4 regions of the Mesorhizobium sp. NZP2298 genome follow, and region 3 is predicted to be linked to each of the others. Evidence: riboswitches for the same ligand, from Rfam matches in the RefSeq annotation. Region 3 holds a riboswitch; each other region holds the start of a gene.
The links. Region 3 has a riboswitch for cobalamin ahead of EB231_RS24310 (DUF1636 family protein). Riboswitches for the same ligand answer to the same signal wherever they lie in the genome.

Region 1 (3,615 bases), 440 kb from region 3:
CTGCTTGAGGGGCTGCTCAAAGAACCGGGTCCGCAATCGAACTGAAGTCCCGTCTGCGGCCTGGTGCCCCGCCCATGATTGACAATCTTCGGTTAGAGCGCATCCTCCCCAGCCATCTCTGAGGGGAGATTCGGGGCATGTGGGATTTCGATATCGGCAGGTCGGTGTCCATCATGATGCGGACCTGGCCTTTCATTGTCTTTCGCATGATCGTCTATTTCGGCATCACGCTGGCCTACATCATGGCGACCGGCACGGGCGCCTCGGTCGGCTATGGCGTCGGCCATATCTCCACCGATCCCGATGGACCGCTGTCCTTTGCCCTGTGGGGCGGCGTGGTCGGTTTCGGCATCGTCTCCATCGCCGTCTACTGGATCCGCGAATACATCCTCTACGTCGTCAAGGCCGGCCATATCGCCGTCATGGTCCACCTGATCGACGGCCATCATGTTCCTGCCGGCCAGAACCAGATCGCCTATGCCCGGCAGGTCGTGACCGAGCGTTTCGCCGAGGCCAACATCCTTTTCGTCGTCGACCAGCTGGTCAAGGGCGCCATCCGCGCGATCACCGGCCTGCTCGGCGGCGTCGCCGCCTCTCTGCCCATTCCGGGCCTGAGCGGCCTGGTCTCCTTCATCAACACGGTGATCCGCCTGTCTCTCACCTATGTCGACGAGATCATCCTCGGCTACAACATCCGCATCAACTCGTCCTCGCCTTTCGAAACCGCGCGGCAGGGCGTGGTTCTCTACGCCCAGAACGGCAAGACCATGGTCAAGAACGCCGTCTGGCTGGCGGTCATCATGTGGGGCGTGTCCTTCGTCATCTTTCTGCTGATGCTCGCCCCGGCCGGGGCCATTCTTTTCCTCATGCCCGGACAGCTCGCCGGCTGGGCCTTCGTGCTGGCCATCGTCTTTGCCTGGGCCTTCAAGGCGGCGTTCATCGAGCCCTTTGCCATCGCCTGCCTGATGCAGGTCTATTTCAAGACCATCGCCGGCCAGGTGCCTGATCCGGCCTGGGACGCGCGGCTGGCCGAGGCGTCATCGAAGTTCAGGGAACTCAAGGACAAGGCGCTTTCCTCCTTCGGCGGCTCGCGCTGGGGCACGGCCGGCGCGACGCGCTGATCGGCCGGGCAGGCCTGGGCGGCATCGACGGCGTTCAGGCGCGCCGCCGCTGACTTGAGCGGTGCCTCGCCTTTCCCGCAAAAGGTCTCGCTCATGATCAGTTCGGGCAGGGGCAGGCGCCGGCCCCAGCCATGTGTTTCAAGGTCCGGTTTGGGCGCGAACTCGGAAACCCGGCCGACGCAGAGATAAGCGATCGGCGTTACATGGTCGGGAATGGACAGCAGGCTTTTCAGTGCCTGCGCCTCGATGATGCTGACCCAGCCGACGCCGACGCCTTCGGCGCGTGCCGCCAGCCAGAAATTCTGCACCGCGCAGACCGTGCTGTAGAGGTCCATCTCCGGATTGTGCCAACGTCCCAGCGGCGAGCCCTTCGAGCGCTGGCGGTCGCAGGTGATGCAGATGTTGAGCGCGCTTTCGCAGATGCCTTCCAGTTTGAGTTTGCGGTAGAGTGCCTGCCTTTCCTTTTCGATTTCAGGCAGTTCCTGTTCTCGCGCGGCCAGGAACAGGTCGCGCACCTTCTCCCGTCGCGCGGCATCGCGGATGACGATGAAATTCCACGGCTGCATGAACCCGACCGATGGCGCGTGATGGGCGGCAAGCAGCAGCCGTGCCAACACCTCATCGTCGAGAGGAGTAGGCAGGAAATGGCTGCGCACATCGCGCCGCGTGAACATGGCGCGGTACACCGCGTCGCGCGCCATCTGGTCAAATCCGTCGCCGACAGGAGCGGTCATAGCATCCGGCATCGCTTGTCCCCTTGCGATTGCAATAGTTTCACACCGTCAGAGCGCACTTAGTGCGTCCAAGTGGACGCACGTCGCTCTGATGTCATCCGCCTGACCATGCGGATGACGGTGCCTGCCAGGCCGGTCTTCTGGCTCAGGATCAACCCGCGTCCGGTGCCTTCCCGTCATCGACAGTGGCATTTACCGGCGCGGTCCCCCTCACAGCGTTGGGCACGCCACGGAATTCAACCGTGTTCCCGATTCTCCCGCCAGAGCATTTGCAGCCAAGTGGAATCACTTGGCGCCGCAGAATGCGGCTAGACAAACAGACTGGCGGGCACCAGGCAGTGACGGCGACCTTATGCCGAAGCGTCCGCGGCGCCAATCCCCACAGCGACGCCAATGGACGCAGAAGCGATTTTCCCCAGCCATCGGGCCGCGACGCATGGCCATCGTGGCGTTGGGGCACTAGATAGGGATCATGGCCACTCGTCTCTACACGCATCCGATCTTCCTTGAGCACATCACGCCCCCCGGTCACCCCGAGCGGCCGGACCGCTTGCGCGCCATCGAGCGCGTGCTTGACGACGAAGCCTTTGCCGAGCTCGACCGCGTCAAGGCGCCGGAAGGCGACGAGGCCACCATCCTTTACGCGCATCCGGCCGATTTCATCGCGCGCGTGCGCGCCGCCATCCCAGACGAAGGCATTGCCCGCATCGATGCCGACACCACCGCCAGCCCGAAGAGCTGGCAGGCGGTGATAACCGCGATCGGCGCCGCCAACGCCGCCGTCGACGACGTCTTCGCAGGCCGCGCCGACAATGTCTTCGTCGCCGCCCGGCCACCCGGCCACCATGCCGAAAAGACCACCGCAATGGGCTTTTGCTTCTTCAACACGGCGGCGATCGCGGCCCGCTATGCGCAGAAGAAGCACGGCATCGACCGTGTCGCAGTCGTCGACTGGGATGTGCACCACGGCAATGGCACACAGGATATTTTCTGGGACGATCCCTCGGTGCTCTATTGCTCGACGCACCAGATGCCGCTTTATCCCGGCACTGGCGCGAAGAGCGAGACCGGCGCCGGCAACATCGTCAACGCACCACTGGCGCCGCGGACCGGCAGCGAGGTGTTTCGCGATGCCTTCCTGTCGCGCGTCCTGCCGGCGCTCGACAATTTCGCGCCCGACCTCATCATTATTTCGGCCGGTTTCGACGCGCATCACCGTGATCCCTTGGCCGAGATCAACCTGACCGAGGACGATTTCGACTGGGCGACTGGCCAGCTGATGCAGCGCGCCGCCCGCCACAGCGGCAACCGGCTCGTCAGCCTGCTCGAGGGCGGCTACGATCTGCAGGGACTGGCATTTTCGGTCGCCGCCCATGTCGGGCGACTGATGAAAGGATGAATGATGGCTGCTGAGACCAACGAAGACGTCAAGGCGATGAGCTTCGAGCAGGCACTCGACGCGCTGGAGAAGATCGTCGATGATCTGGAGCGTGGCGACGTGCCGCTCGATCAGTCGATCCGGATCTATGAGCGCGGCGAGGCCCTGAAGGCGCATTGTGACCGGCTGCTGAAGGCGGCCGAGGACAAGGTTGAGAAGATCAGGCTATCGCGCGACGGCAAGCCGGTTGGAACCGAGCCGCTCGACGCGGACTGAGGCATGGCCGCGAACCATGGTCTTGCCTCTCCGGTTTTTGGACACGATCATGGTTGAGGATAAAACTCGTTCCGATTGAAACGGCTCCAGGACAAGAGGAGATACG
Region 2 (3,615 bases), 2.7 Mb from region 3:
CTTGCATATCTTCGACACGGACGGGCGGTCCTTCGCGCTGCATGAAGCGGAAGCAAAGGCGGCTTAAGAGGCCTGTCTGGACAGCAAAAAAAGAGCGGCGGGCAAGGCCCGCCACTCTTTTTTAGGATCGACTTTGGCTGTTAGTGGCCGAAGAGATTCCGGTCAGCGCCCTGGGGTGCCGACTTCTGCGCGTCGCCCGACGAATTGAGCAGCTTATAGACGGGCGAATCGCCGTTGCGGATCGAAGCCGTACGTGAGTTGTCGACCGAAGTCGCGGCAGGCTGGTTGGCGCCATTGGAGCCGTAGTTGTCGCTGCCGGCGAAAGCGCTGCCGGAGAGAGCCAGAACGGCGGCGGCAGCAATGATGATCTTGTTCATTTCAAGTCTCCTGAATTTCAAGTTTCAACGGGGCGGCAGGCGGGCCCGCCACCCCGGAGAATCGGCTGTTAGTGGCCGAAGAGATTGCGGTCGGCACCCTGGACGGGTGTCTGGGCAGCCGGTTCCGACTTCTTGATCGAAGCGGTGTAAGAGCTGTCGGTCGAAGTAACAGCGGGCTGGTTGGCGCCATTGGAGCCATAGTTGTCGCTGCCGGCGAAGGCGCTGCCGGAGATAGCCAGGACGGCGGCGGCAGCAAGGATGATCTTCTTCATTTCAAGTCTCCTGAATTCTTCGAGTTCCGCCAAGGCGGCGAGCCGAGCCCACCGCCTGCTGGAAATCGACTGTTAGTTGTTGCCGAAGAGGTTGCGATCGGCACCCGTGACAGGCGCCTGAGCAGCCGGCTCCGACTTCTTGGTCGAAGCGGTATACGAACCGTCGACGGCAGCAGTGGCTGCAGGTGCATTCGAACCATAGTGATCGCTACCAGCGAAGGCGCTGCCGGAAATGGCCAGAAGGGCGGCGGCAGTGAGAACAATCTTTTTCATTTTTGGTACTCCAGTATTTTTCCGTCCGTCTAGCGGCGTGTCTTGGGATTAAAATCGCGTCGTTCGGACAGCCCCGATGTGGGAAAGCCAGGCGGCCGTTTCCAATCACGAAGTTGTTCCGTGTGGACCAAGAGTCCACCACTTGAAATTGTACCAAAGCCTTCCGGATCAAACATTTTTCTTTTTGATATCAATCGATTAGATAAAATCGGCAACGCGATCACCTGAGGTATCGGAGGCTCAGCGTTCACACCCTGCTGTACGCACCGTCAACAGAAACGAACCGTTCGGTTCGATTTTAGAATCTGCTAATAGTCACTTTTCGAAACCGTTAACCTTTCTTGCTTCGATTCCGGGGCGATTTCGATAGCCGGCACCGTCGTCACCGAGACGCGTTTCGTGGCCGTTGTTCCCGGCCCGCTCGCTGCGCAAGCGTGTCGCGGCACATGGATGCGATGTCGCTTTCATGCCGATGTGGCATGCGCTGTCGTGATTAGATCATGGCCATCTCGGGTGCCGCTTCGTGACGACGGGGCGGAGAATTGGGAAGCCGGTCAAAGTCCGGCGCTGCCCCCGCAACGGTGGTGGAGTTCAAGTCGCAACGGGAGACCACTGGGCGAAAGCCTGGGAAGGTGTAGCGACCGTCCGAAAGGACACTCCAGAGCCCGGAAACCAGCCCGAGATTTTTGAACTCGACTGATCGCGGTGGGCGGTCAAGAGGTGGATAGTGCATGACCGGCGCTTCGCCGGGACTGCATCCGATCCTTCCTCCATCACCACCATAGTCAGTCCTTAAACACGAGGACAGGACATGGATGTGCGCAACGATATGCTGAGGCTCCTGGACAGCCGCAGAGAGGGTTTCTCGCTCGAGCAGCCCTTCTACACCGACCCGGACTATTTCAAGCTCGACATGGAGCTGATCTGGTACCGCGACTGGCTTTTCATCGGCCATGATTGCGAATTGCCCAAGCCCGGCAGCTTCATCACCGTACAGGTCGGCGACTACCCGGTCGTGCTGGTGCGCGATCAGCAGGGCAAGATCAACGCCTTCCACAATTCCTGCCGCCATCGCGGAAGCCGGGTCTGCAACACGGACAAGGGCACGGCCGCCAAACTTGTCTGTCCCTATCACCAGTGGACCTATGAGCTCGACGGTCGCCTGCTGTTTGCCCGCCAGATGGCCGACGGTTTCGACAAGAGCCAGTTCGGGCTGAAGCCGGTCGCCTGCGAAAGCGTTGCCGGCTACATCTTCATCTGCCTGGCGAAGGAGCCAGCCGACTTCGCGCCGATGCGGGCGATGATCGAACCCTATCTCAAGCCGCACCGGCTCAGCGAGGCAAAGATCGCCTTCGAGAGCACCATCGTCGAAAAGGGCAATTGGAAGCTCGTCTGGGAAAACAACCGAGAGTGCTATCACTGCGCGGGCAATCATCCGGAGCTGTGCAAAACCTTCCCGGAAGCACCGACCGTGACCGGCGTGCAAGGCGCCGACAGCGATCCGGAGATGCTGGCGCACTGGGCCAAATGCGAAGCGGTCGGCCTGCCGAGCAAGTTCCGCATCGACCCGGCGGGGCAATACCGAGCCACGCGGGCGCCGCTGCTGCGCGATGCGGTCAGCTACACGATGAACGGCAAGCGGGCGGTGAGGAAGAACCTCTCCGACAGCGTCTCGGCCGACCGTATCGGCACATTGATGCACTATCACTACCCGACGACCTGGAACCATATCCTCATCGACCATGCCGTCACCTTCCGCGTGCTGCCGATCAGCGCCACCGAAACCGCCGTGACGACCAAGTGGCTGGTGCACAAGGATGCGGTCGAGGGCGTCGACTACGATCTTGCCGAGCTCACCCATGTGTGGACCGAGACCAACGATCAGGACCGCCGCATCGTCGAGGAAAACGCCCTCGGCATCCTGTCGCCGGCCTATGAGCCCGGCCCCTATTCGGAGCTGCATGAGGGCGGCGTGATCCAGTTCGTCGACTGGTACGCCCGCTTCATCGGCCCGCGCCTCGCCGAAGGCGGCCGGCCGGCGCTGCGCAGCGTCGCCTGAGAGGTTGAGGGATGAATGCGATGACCGACCTTGGCCTCTATCGCCATCTCGATCAGATGGCGCCCTGGAACGACAGGCTGCAGGTGCTGGAAGTGATCGGCGTCAGCGACGAGGCGCCTGACGTCAAGACCTTCACGTTCCGATCCGACAACCAGACCTGGTTCCGCTACAAGCCGGGCCAGTTCGTGACGCTGGAGCTACCTGTACCGGACGGGCCGCTGATGCGCACCTATACGCTGTCCTCCTCTCCGTCGCGGCCCTTCTCTATCGCGGTCACGGTGAAGGCGCAGGCCGGCAGCATCGGCACGCGATGGATGTTCGATCACCTGACACCCGGTTCGCACGTCAAGGCCTATGGGCCGAGCGGCGACTTTTCGCTGCACAGCCATCCGGCGGCCAAATACCTGTTCATCTCGGCCGGGTCCGGCGTGACGCCGATGATGTCGATGCTGCGCTGGCTGAACGACTGCGCGCCATGGACCGATGTCGGCTTCGTCAATTGCGCGCGTCGCGCCGAAGAGATCATTTTCCGCAAGGAGCTTGAGCTGCTCGGCGGTCATATGCCAGGCCTGTCGCTGGGCTTCATGATCGAGGAGCGGTCAAGCCGCGAGGGCTGGTATGGCCATATGGGCCG
Region 3 (3,615 bases):
GGTTTCGGACGCCAGGCAATCGTCGATTGCGCTGACGACGGCGGGAAGGAATGCCTTCGCGCCGCTGAACAAGGATTCGCACGACCAGGTCGCGACCCTTCTCGATAGGCTACCTGCGTCGGAGCAGGACCGGCTGGTGAAATCCATGCGGACGGTCCAGGCTCTGCTGGGTGAAAGCGATGAGCCAAGGATCCCTTATCTGTTACGACCGCTGCAGGTCGGCGACATCGGCTGGATCACCCGCCGGCAAGGGATGCTCTACGCGCAGGACTATGGCTGGGACGAAACCTATGAGGCGCTGGTTGCCGAAATCCTCGCGGCATTCGTCAAATCCTTCGACCCGAAATGGGAACGAAGCTGGATCGCCGAGCGCGATGGCGAGGTCGTCGGCTCGGTCTTCGTCGTGCGCAAATCGGATCAGGTGGCGAAGCTGCGCCTGCTTTATGTCGAACCTTCGGCGCGTGGCCTCGGCATCGGTAGGCGGCTGGTCGAGGAATGCATCGGCTTTGCCCGTGCGAAGGGCTACAAGACGCTGACCTTGTGGACCAACGATATCCTGATCGCCGCCCGGCACATCTACCAGGCGGTCGGCTTCAAACTGACCGAGGAAGAACCGCACCACTCCTTCGGCAAGGATCTGGTTGGCCAGACCTGGGACTTGGAATTGTGATCTCCGCTAAGCCTTGACGGGTATCCAGATCTCCAGCCCGCCATTGCCGTTGTTCGGATCGAACTCCGGACCGTTGCGCTCGAATTCGGGCGCGTCCGCTATCTCGTGCCCGGAGGCCGGCAGCCATTTGTTCCAGATTGTATTGACGGTGCGGCGGATGGTCGAGATGTGCTCGCGATGCGCGAACACCGCATATTTCCGGGCTGGTATCCGCACCCGGCAGAGTTCCCTTGGAAGGTCAGAAAAATCGGTGACCTCGACACCGGCGACGTAGTCGAAATTGCCGGCGTCGTCGCCGTTGACGCAGACGCCGTAGGCGACGTCCAGGAGCGAGACTGGCTCGATGTCTTCATTCGGCAGAAAGCCTCACTTGACTTCGCCGAGCGGCATGATTTAAATCGTAATGTAATTACATTACATCCGCAATTTCAGCGCCGCCGCGGGATCGACAATGCATCGAGAAATCCGTTGCGAAGCAAATTGGGGAAAACTACGATCGAGTGGTGATGGTCCCCGAGTCGAAAGGCAAGGGGTGAAAAGGGAACACGGTGAGATCCTAAAAAGGTCGAAGCCGTGGCTGCCCCCGCAACTGTAAGCGGTGAGCAAGATCCGAAATGCCACTGGCCGGCAAGGCTGGGAAGGCAGGATTGAGCAAGGACCCGCGAGCCAGGAGACCTGCCATCACTGAGTTGACCGGACGGGGTGTGCCGGGAGGAGACGTGGACGTCGGTCTTGTCGGCCGGCTCGCCAACATCCTTCCGTCGCCAGTTTTGGAAAGTGACGGAAGTTGGACGGCGCTATCGATCACCACATCATCGTGTGCACGCTTTGCCGTGACGTTCCCACCGGCATCAGGTCGGGCGAAAGCCTGTGCGCCGATTTGCGCTCCCGGCTCTCGGCCCATGATGAACCCGCCGTGTCGCATGGCTTCACGGTCGAAGGCGTCGAATGCATGGCGGGCTGCGCACGGCCGCTGACGGTAGCCTTCCAGGCGCCGGGCAAGGCTACCTATCTCTTCGGCTCCGTCGATGCCGAGGCCGACGCCGGTGATCTCGTGCGATTTGCCAGGCTCTACGCCTCGCTCGCCGACGGCTGGTGCAATTCCGGACAGCGTCCGCCGCGACTGGCCGGCAAGACGCTGGCCCGCATCCCGGCGCCGGGCAAGCTGGCGGGTGATAGCCGATGACAATGCCACTCCTCGAGGCGCGCGACCTGGGTGCTGTGGCGAATGGCCGGAATCTGGTCCATGCGGTCAGCCTCTCTATCGCCACCGGCGATCGTCTCGCCATCATCGGCCCCAATGGTGCCGGCAAGACGACGCTGCTGCGCATGCTGTCGGGCATGCTCAGGCCAAGTTCGGGCGAGGTGAAGCTTGGCGGGCGACGGCTGGACAGGATCTCGACGGCCGAGCGGGCCCTGCACATGGCCGTCGTCGGCCAGACCGACCAGCCGGATCCGCGGCTGGCGGTGATCGACTATGTCGAACTTGGCCGCGTTCCGTATGCCGGCCTGAGGCGCAGGAGCGAGGAGCGCGACATTGTCGTCGACGCCCTGCGCCGGACCGGCCTTTTGCCGCTGCTCGGCCGCACCATTGGCTCGCTGTCTGGAGGGGAGCGCCAACGCGCCCAGCTGGCGCGCGCCATCGCACAGCAACCAAAGGTGTTGTTCCTCGACGAGCCGACCAATCATCTTGACCCGCGTGCTCGCGGCGAGCTTCTCGAACTCGTCGCCGGCTTCGGCATGACGGTGATCGCGGTGCTGCATGACCTGGCCCTGGTGGCGCCTTTCGCCACCAGGGTCGCGGTGATGAACGAAGCCCGGCTGCACGCGTTGGCCGCACCGCGCGAAGCGCTGACGCAACAGCTGATCCGCGAGATTTTCGGCGTCGACGTGTTTCGCCTGCGCCACCCTACCGAGGACCGTGAACTGACGGTGTTCGATGTTCCGAACCGCGCCGCGCCACCATCCTGATCGAACCATCCCTCATCAACGCTGTTCAACCAAGGAGCAAAATCCGTGAAACGTCTCGCCTTGTCGCTCGTCTTTTCCTTGCTGGTCTCTACCGCCTTCGCTTTCCCCGTCACCGTCGACAGTTGCGGCAAGCCGCTGACCTTCGACGCGCCGCCCAAGCGCGCCGTCATCCATGACCTCAACATGGCCGAGATGGCCTTCGCGCTGAAGCTGCAGCCGTCGATCGTCGGCCTGACCGGCATCACCGGATGGTACAAGGTCGGCCCCGAATTCAAGGCCGAGCAGGGCTCAATCCCGGAACTCGCGCCCAAATACCCGACGCTCGAGAACCTGGTCGCCGTCGAGCCCGATTTCTTCTTCGCCGGCTGGTACTATGGCATGAAGCCGGGCGGCGACGTGACGCCCGACACGCTCGCCCCGCATGGCATCAAGACACTGGTGCTGACCGAAAGCTGCGTCCATCTCGACAAGAACCGCCCGGCGGCTTCCATGGACCTGCTCTATGGCGATGTTGAAAAGCTGGGCAAGATCTTTGGCAAGGAGACCGAGGCGCAGAAGCTTGTCGCCGGCTGGAAGGCGCAACTCGCCGACATCACCGCGAAGGTCGGCGACGCCAAGGGAACCCGTGTGTTCCTCTATGATTCCGGCGAGGACAGGCCGTTCACCGCCGGAAAATTCGCCATCCCGAGCGCCATGATCACAGCGGCCGGCGGCGATAACATCATGGCCGACATGGACACCAGCTGGGGCAACACGGACTGGGAAACGGTGGCGTCGCGCAATCCGCAATTCCTCATCCTGCTCGATTACCAGGATGGCGGCGGCTACAGGAAGCTGCTCGATTTCTTGAAGGCGCATCCGGCGATGAAGGAGACGGATGCGGTCAAGAACGAGCGTTTCGTGGCCCTTCGCTATGCCGAACTGACGCCTGGACCGGCAAACATCGAGGCGATCGCCAAGATCGCCAAGGCGAT
Region 4 (3,615 bases), 1.3 Mb from region 3:
GCCGAAGGTTGCGAAAGCATCCTTCTCGCCCGTGTGCCACTTGCCCTTGATGAACTGGACGACGCCGACGCGCTTCCCATAGCCGAGCATGCGGAGCGCCAAACCGAACGCTGCTGTCGTCTTGCCCTTGCCCGGGCCGGTGTTGACGATCAGCAGGCCCTTCTCGATCGTCTTGGCCGCCACCTCGGCGTCCTGCACCGCCTTGCGCTTGGCCATCTTGGCGCGGTGGCGCTCTTCGTCCCGGTCTTCGGTGGTCTTGCCGTCGATATCGGTCATCTCATTTCACCTTGAGTGGCAGCCCCGCCACCATCAGCAGCACCGTATCGGCGATCGCCGCGATCTGCTGGTTGAGTCGACCGGCCTCATCACGAAAGCGGCGCGACAGCGCATTGTCCGGCACGATGCCTTGCCCGACTTCGTTGGATACCACGAACCACGGCCCGCGAGGTCGCGACAACACATCCGCCAGCCGCCGGCACTCAAACCCAAGGTCATGGTCTGCCAGCAAGTGATTGGTCAGCCACAGCGTCAGGCAGTCGACCAGCACCGGGTGGCTATCGGGCAAGGCCTCGAGCGCGCCGGCGAGGTCGAGCGGCGCATCGATAGTCGTCCAGCCCGCGCCGCGCCGCGCCCGATGCAGCGCTATGCGCTCGCGCATCTCGTCGTCATAGGCTTGCGCGGTGGCGATATAGGCCCATGGCGAGGGCAACGCCGTCGCCAGGGTTTCGGCGTGCGCGCTCTTTCCCGAGCGCGCACCACCAATGATGAAGCTCAGCTTGCCGCGATCAGGCAAAGCTGTCGCGCAGGCTGGTCGCGGTGCCGGTGAAGCGTCCGCGCACCACGCCGACGACGGCGCCAAGCATCAGCCAGAACACCAGATTGGTCAGCGTCACCGCCACCACGAACTGGTGGTGCAGGCCTTCCGGGATCGGTGTCTCGAAGCTATCGGGCTGCGGCGCGCCGACGATGTGCGGCGCCACGATCAGCAGCACGGCAAGGATGGCAAGCGGCAACGACTTGCGGAACGCGATCAGGCCAAGCCCGATGGCGGTCGCGACCACCGTTGCCACCCACCAGATCTGGCGCTGCGTGAGGTCGGCCGCCGGCATGGCCGGCAGTTCCGGCGGCAGGCCGAGGCCGGGCGCCAGCGTGAAAACGGCAAAGCCGGCCAGGCCCCAGAACACGCCCTGGCGCCAATTGCCGATGCCTCCGGCGAATTCCGAAACAGCGACCAGGATCAGCGCGAAGCCGATGCCGGTAACGACGTTGGACACCACGTTGAAGGCAAAACGTTCGAAGCCGTCGGCAGGCGCCCAGCCCTCGTCCTCGGCCGGAACAGCCGCTGCGGCCGGAGCCGGGGTGGCAGCGCTCATGGCATTCGATGCTGGCGCGGCGGAACTCATTGCGTTGCCGCTGGCGGCATCAGCCGGCGCCGTGGCATGGTCATGGCTATGGCCGCCTTCGGCCTGTTCGTAGACTTCCGCCTTGAGGATCAGCGGCACGGTGGCATAGGCCTGCATGCAGGCGAGAACGACGCCGGCCACGAGCCCTGCGATCGCCGCGATGAACACGACGTTGCGAAACAGATTCATGATGTCAGATCCTCGTCAGTGGCAGGGAAACGCCATCGAATGCCGGTTGTCATGACCGGCATTGTGGACCGCATCGATATGCGAGAAGCCGACGAAGCCGATGATGAAGGTGCCGAGCAGCGCGGCGAGCGCCAGCTGCATGAAGCGCGACTGCGAGGAAACGGAGGCGCCGAGAGAGACGGAAGCGGTAGTCATGTCTTGTCCTTTCACCCTCCACCCGAGGGCATCGAAGTCAGTTTCCTGTCGCCGGCAGGTCTCCTGGCTCACGGATCAGCGCCCTTCCCCACCTTCCCGAAGACAAATCTTCAGTGGCATATGGAGAGGACTACCGCATACAGTTGCGGGGGCAGCAACGGCATTGGGCAACAAGTCAGCCCGCACCGCATTCCCTCTTGGCTCCAAAATGGAACCGACGACATCGGCGACTATAGGCAGAATCATCGCCTCCGGCAAACCAAATTCCGCCGGTAACCAGCGCGATTACGCCATGCCGCCCACATCCGCCGTCATCGGCACCACAATTGACAATTATGCTGGCCGGGTGTCGGCTGGCCTCTTCACAGGAAGCCAGCCATGCAGCCAATTGCCAGCGAGCGCCATCCCTATAACGGCCTGACCCAAACCGAACCCACCCTGCCCTCATCGGCCTATTGGGATGCAGCGGCCTATCAACTGGACCTCGATGCCATCTGGTACAAGAACTGGCTGCTGGTCTGCCGCGAGGCCGATCTGGCCCAACCGCTGGCCTTTCGCCGATTCCGCATCGGCACGCAGGACATCATCGTGCTGCGCGACGACACCGGCGCGTTACGGGCCTTCCACAACACGTGCCGGCATCGCGGCTCCCAACTTTGCCAGGAGAGCGAGGGCCGGCTGAAGGCGCGGCTGATCACCTGCCCCTATCATGCCTGGTCTTATTCGCTGCGCGGCGACCTCGTGCGCGTGCCGTCGAAATCATTGCCGGACGGCTTCGACAAGGCCGACCATCCGCTCCATCGCGTCGCACTTTCGGTATGGCGCGGCTTCGTGTTCATCAATTTGCAGGAGGACGCGGCGGGCTCCGCGCAGGCATCCTTCGACCCGGCCTCCGGCAATCTCGGCAACTGGCCTCTGGAAACGCTGGTGGCAGGCCATGTGCTGCGCAAGGTGATGCACTGCAACTGGAAGATCTTTTGGGAGAACTTCAACGAGTGCCTGCATTGTCCGGGCGTCCACAAGGACCTGTCGCGGCTGGTGCCGATCTATGGCCGCGGCCTGATGAGCCGGCATGACGACCCCGAATGGACCCGCCACGCCGACAATGACGCGCCGGAGTTTTCCGGTGGTCTGCGGGCGGGCGCCGAAACCTGGTCGAGCGACGGCAAGACCCATGGGCCGGTCTTCTCGGGATTGACACCAGCCGAACGCGCCGCCGGCCAGACCTACGCCACCAGCCTGCCCTCGATGTTCATCGTCGGCCATGTCGACTATGTCAGGACCGTTCGGCTGGTGCCGCTCGGGCCGGAACAGACGGAACTTGTCTCCGAATGGCTGTTCGCGCCCGAAGCGCTGGCCGCGACCGACATCGACAACATCATCGCCTTCGGCACACAGGTGCTGGAGGAGGATGCGGCGATCTGCGAGGTCAACCAGAGAGGCCTGCGCTCGATGCGGCACGCCGCCGGCGTGCTGATGCCCGAGGAATATGAACTGCACCGCTTCCACAACTGGGTGCGCGAACACCACGCAACGCTTTCGCCGTGATCCTCACAGTGACTTCGGCAGATAGCGCCAGGTCACGAAGCCGCACGCCGCCGCCAGCAGGCCGAGCGTGACGAACACCGAACCCAGCCCGAAGAAAGCCAGCACCACTGAATAGACCAGAGGCGGCGTCAGTTCGGAAAAATCGAGATAGGTGCGGTAGACCGCAGCCATCTGCGGCCGTTCATAAGATCGTACCGAACGCATGAAGGCGGTCGAACCCAAGGCGTCGAGCGCGATGGTGAAGAAGGCGCCGCACAACAGGAAGGCGCCGGTGAGCAGC

Region 1: it holds a riboswitch for cobalamin, as region 3 does, so the genes downstream of both, bluB (5,6-dimethylbenzimidazole synthase) here and EB231_RS24310 (DUF1636 family protein) in region 3, are expected to answer to the same signal.
Region 2: it holds a riboswitch for cobalamin, as region 3 does, so the genes downstream of both, EB231_RS01920 (aromatic ring-hydroxylating oxygenase subunit alpha) here and EB231_RS24310 (DUF1636 family protein) in region 3, are expected to answer to the same signal.
Region 4: it holds a riboswitch for cobalamin, as region 3 does, so the genes downstream of both, EB231_RS17855 (CbtB domain-containing protein) here and EB231_RS24310 (DUF1636 family protein) in region 3, are expected to answer to the same signal.

Annotation. Positions count from the first base shown of each region.
Region 1 covers NZ_CP033365.1:5,451,669-5,455,283, reverse strand. The annotation lists gene EB231_RS26440 (TetR/AcrR family transcriptional regulator) at 1-45, shown strand, start outside; gene EB231_RS26435 (hypothetical protein) at 138-1,121, shown strand; partial or broken gene bluB (5,6-dimethylbenzimidazole synthase) at 1,208-1,867, opposite strand; cobalamin riboswitch at 1,968-2,163, opposite strand; gene EB231_RS26425 (histone deacetylase family protein) at 2,328-3,254, shown strand; gene EB231_RS26420 (exodeoxyribonuclease VII small subunit) at 3,258-3,509, shown strand.
Region 2 covers NZ_CP033365.1:425,447-429,061, forward strand. The annotation lists gene EB231_RS01900 (ABC transporter ATP-binding protein) at 1-67, shown strand, start outside; gene EB231_RS01905 (DUF680 domain-containing protein) at 141-377, opposite strand; gene EB231_RS01910 (DUF680 domain-containing protein) at 446-649, opposite strand; gene EB231_RS01915 (DUF680 domain-containing protein) at 722-922, opposite strand; cobalamin riboswitch at 1,417-1,617, shown strand; gene EB231_RS01920 (aromatic ring-hydroxylating oxygenase subunit alpha) at 1,734-2,981, shown strand; gene EB231_RS01925 (hybrid-cluster NAD(P)-dependent oxidoreductase) at 3,002-3,615, shown strand, end outside.
Region 3 covers NZ_CP033365.1:5,016,395-5,020,009, reverse strand. The annotation lists gene EB231_RS24320 (bifunctional helix-turn-helix transcriptional regulator/GNAT family N-acetyltransferase) at 1-670, shown strand, start outside; partial or broken gene EB231_RS24315 (GyrI-like domain-containing protein) at 677-994, opposite strand; cobalamin riboswitch at 1,161-1,367, shown strand; gene EB231_RS24310 (DUF1636 family protein) at 1,458-1,856, shown strand; gene EB231_RS24305 (ABC transporter ATP-binding protein) at 1,853-2,641, shown strand; gene EB231_RS24300 (ABC transporter substrate-binding protein) at 2,687-3,615, shown strand, end outside.
Region 4 covers NZ_CP033365.1:3,690,199-3,693,813, reverse strand. The annotation lists gene cobO (cob(I)yrinic acid a,c-diamide adenosyltransferase) at 1-276, opposite strand, end outside; gene cobU (bifunctional adenosylcobinamide kinase/adenosylcobinamide-phosphate guanylyltransferase) at 278-793, opposite strand; gene EB231_RS17860 (CbtA family protein) at 786-1,592, opposite strand; gene EB231_RS17855 (CbtB domain-containing protein) at 1,608-1,787, opposite strand; cobalamin riboswitch at 1,824-2,021, opposite strand; gene EB231_RS17850 (aromatic ring-hydroxylating oxygenase subunit alpha) at 2,166-3,335, shown strand; gene EB231_RS17845 (MFS transporter) at 3,339-3,615, opposite strand, start outside.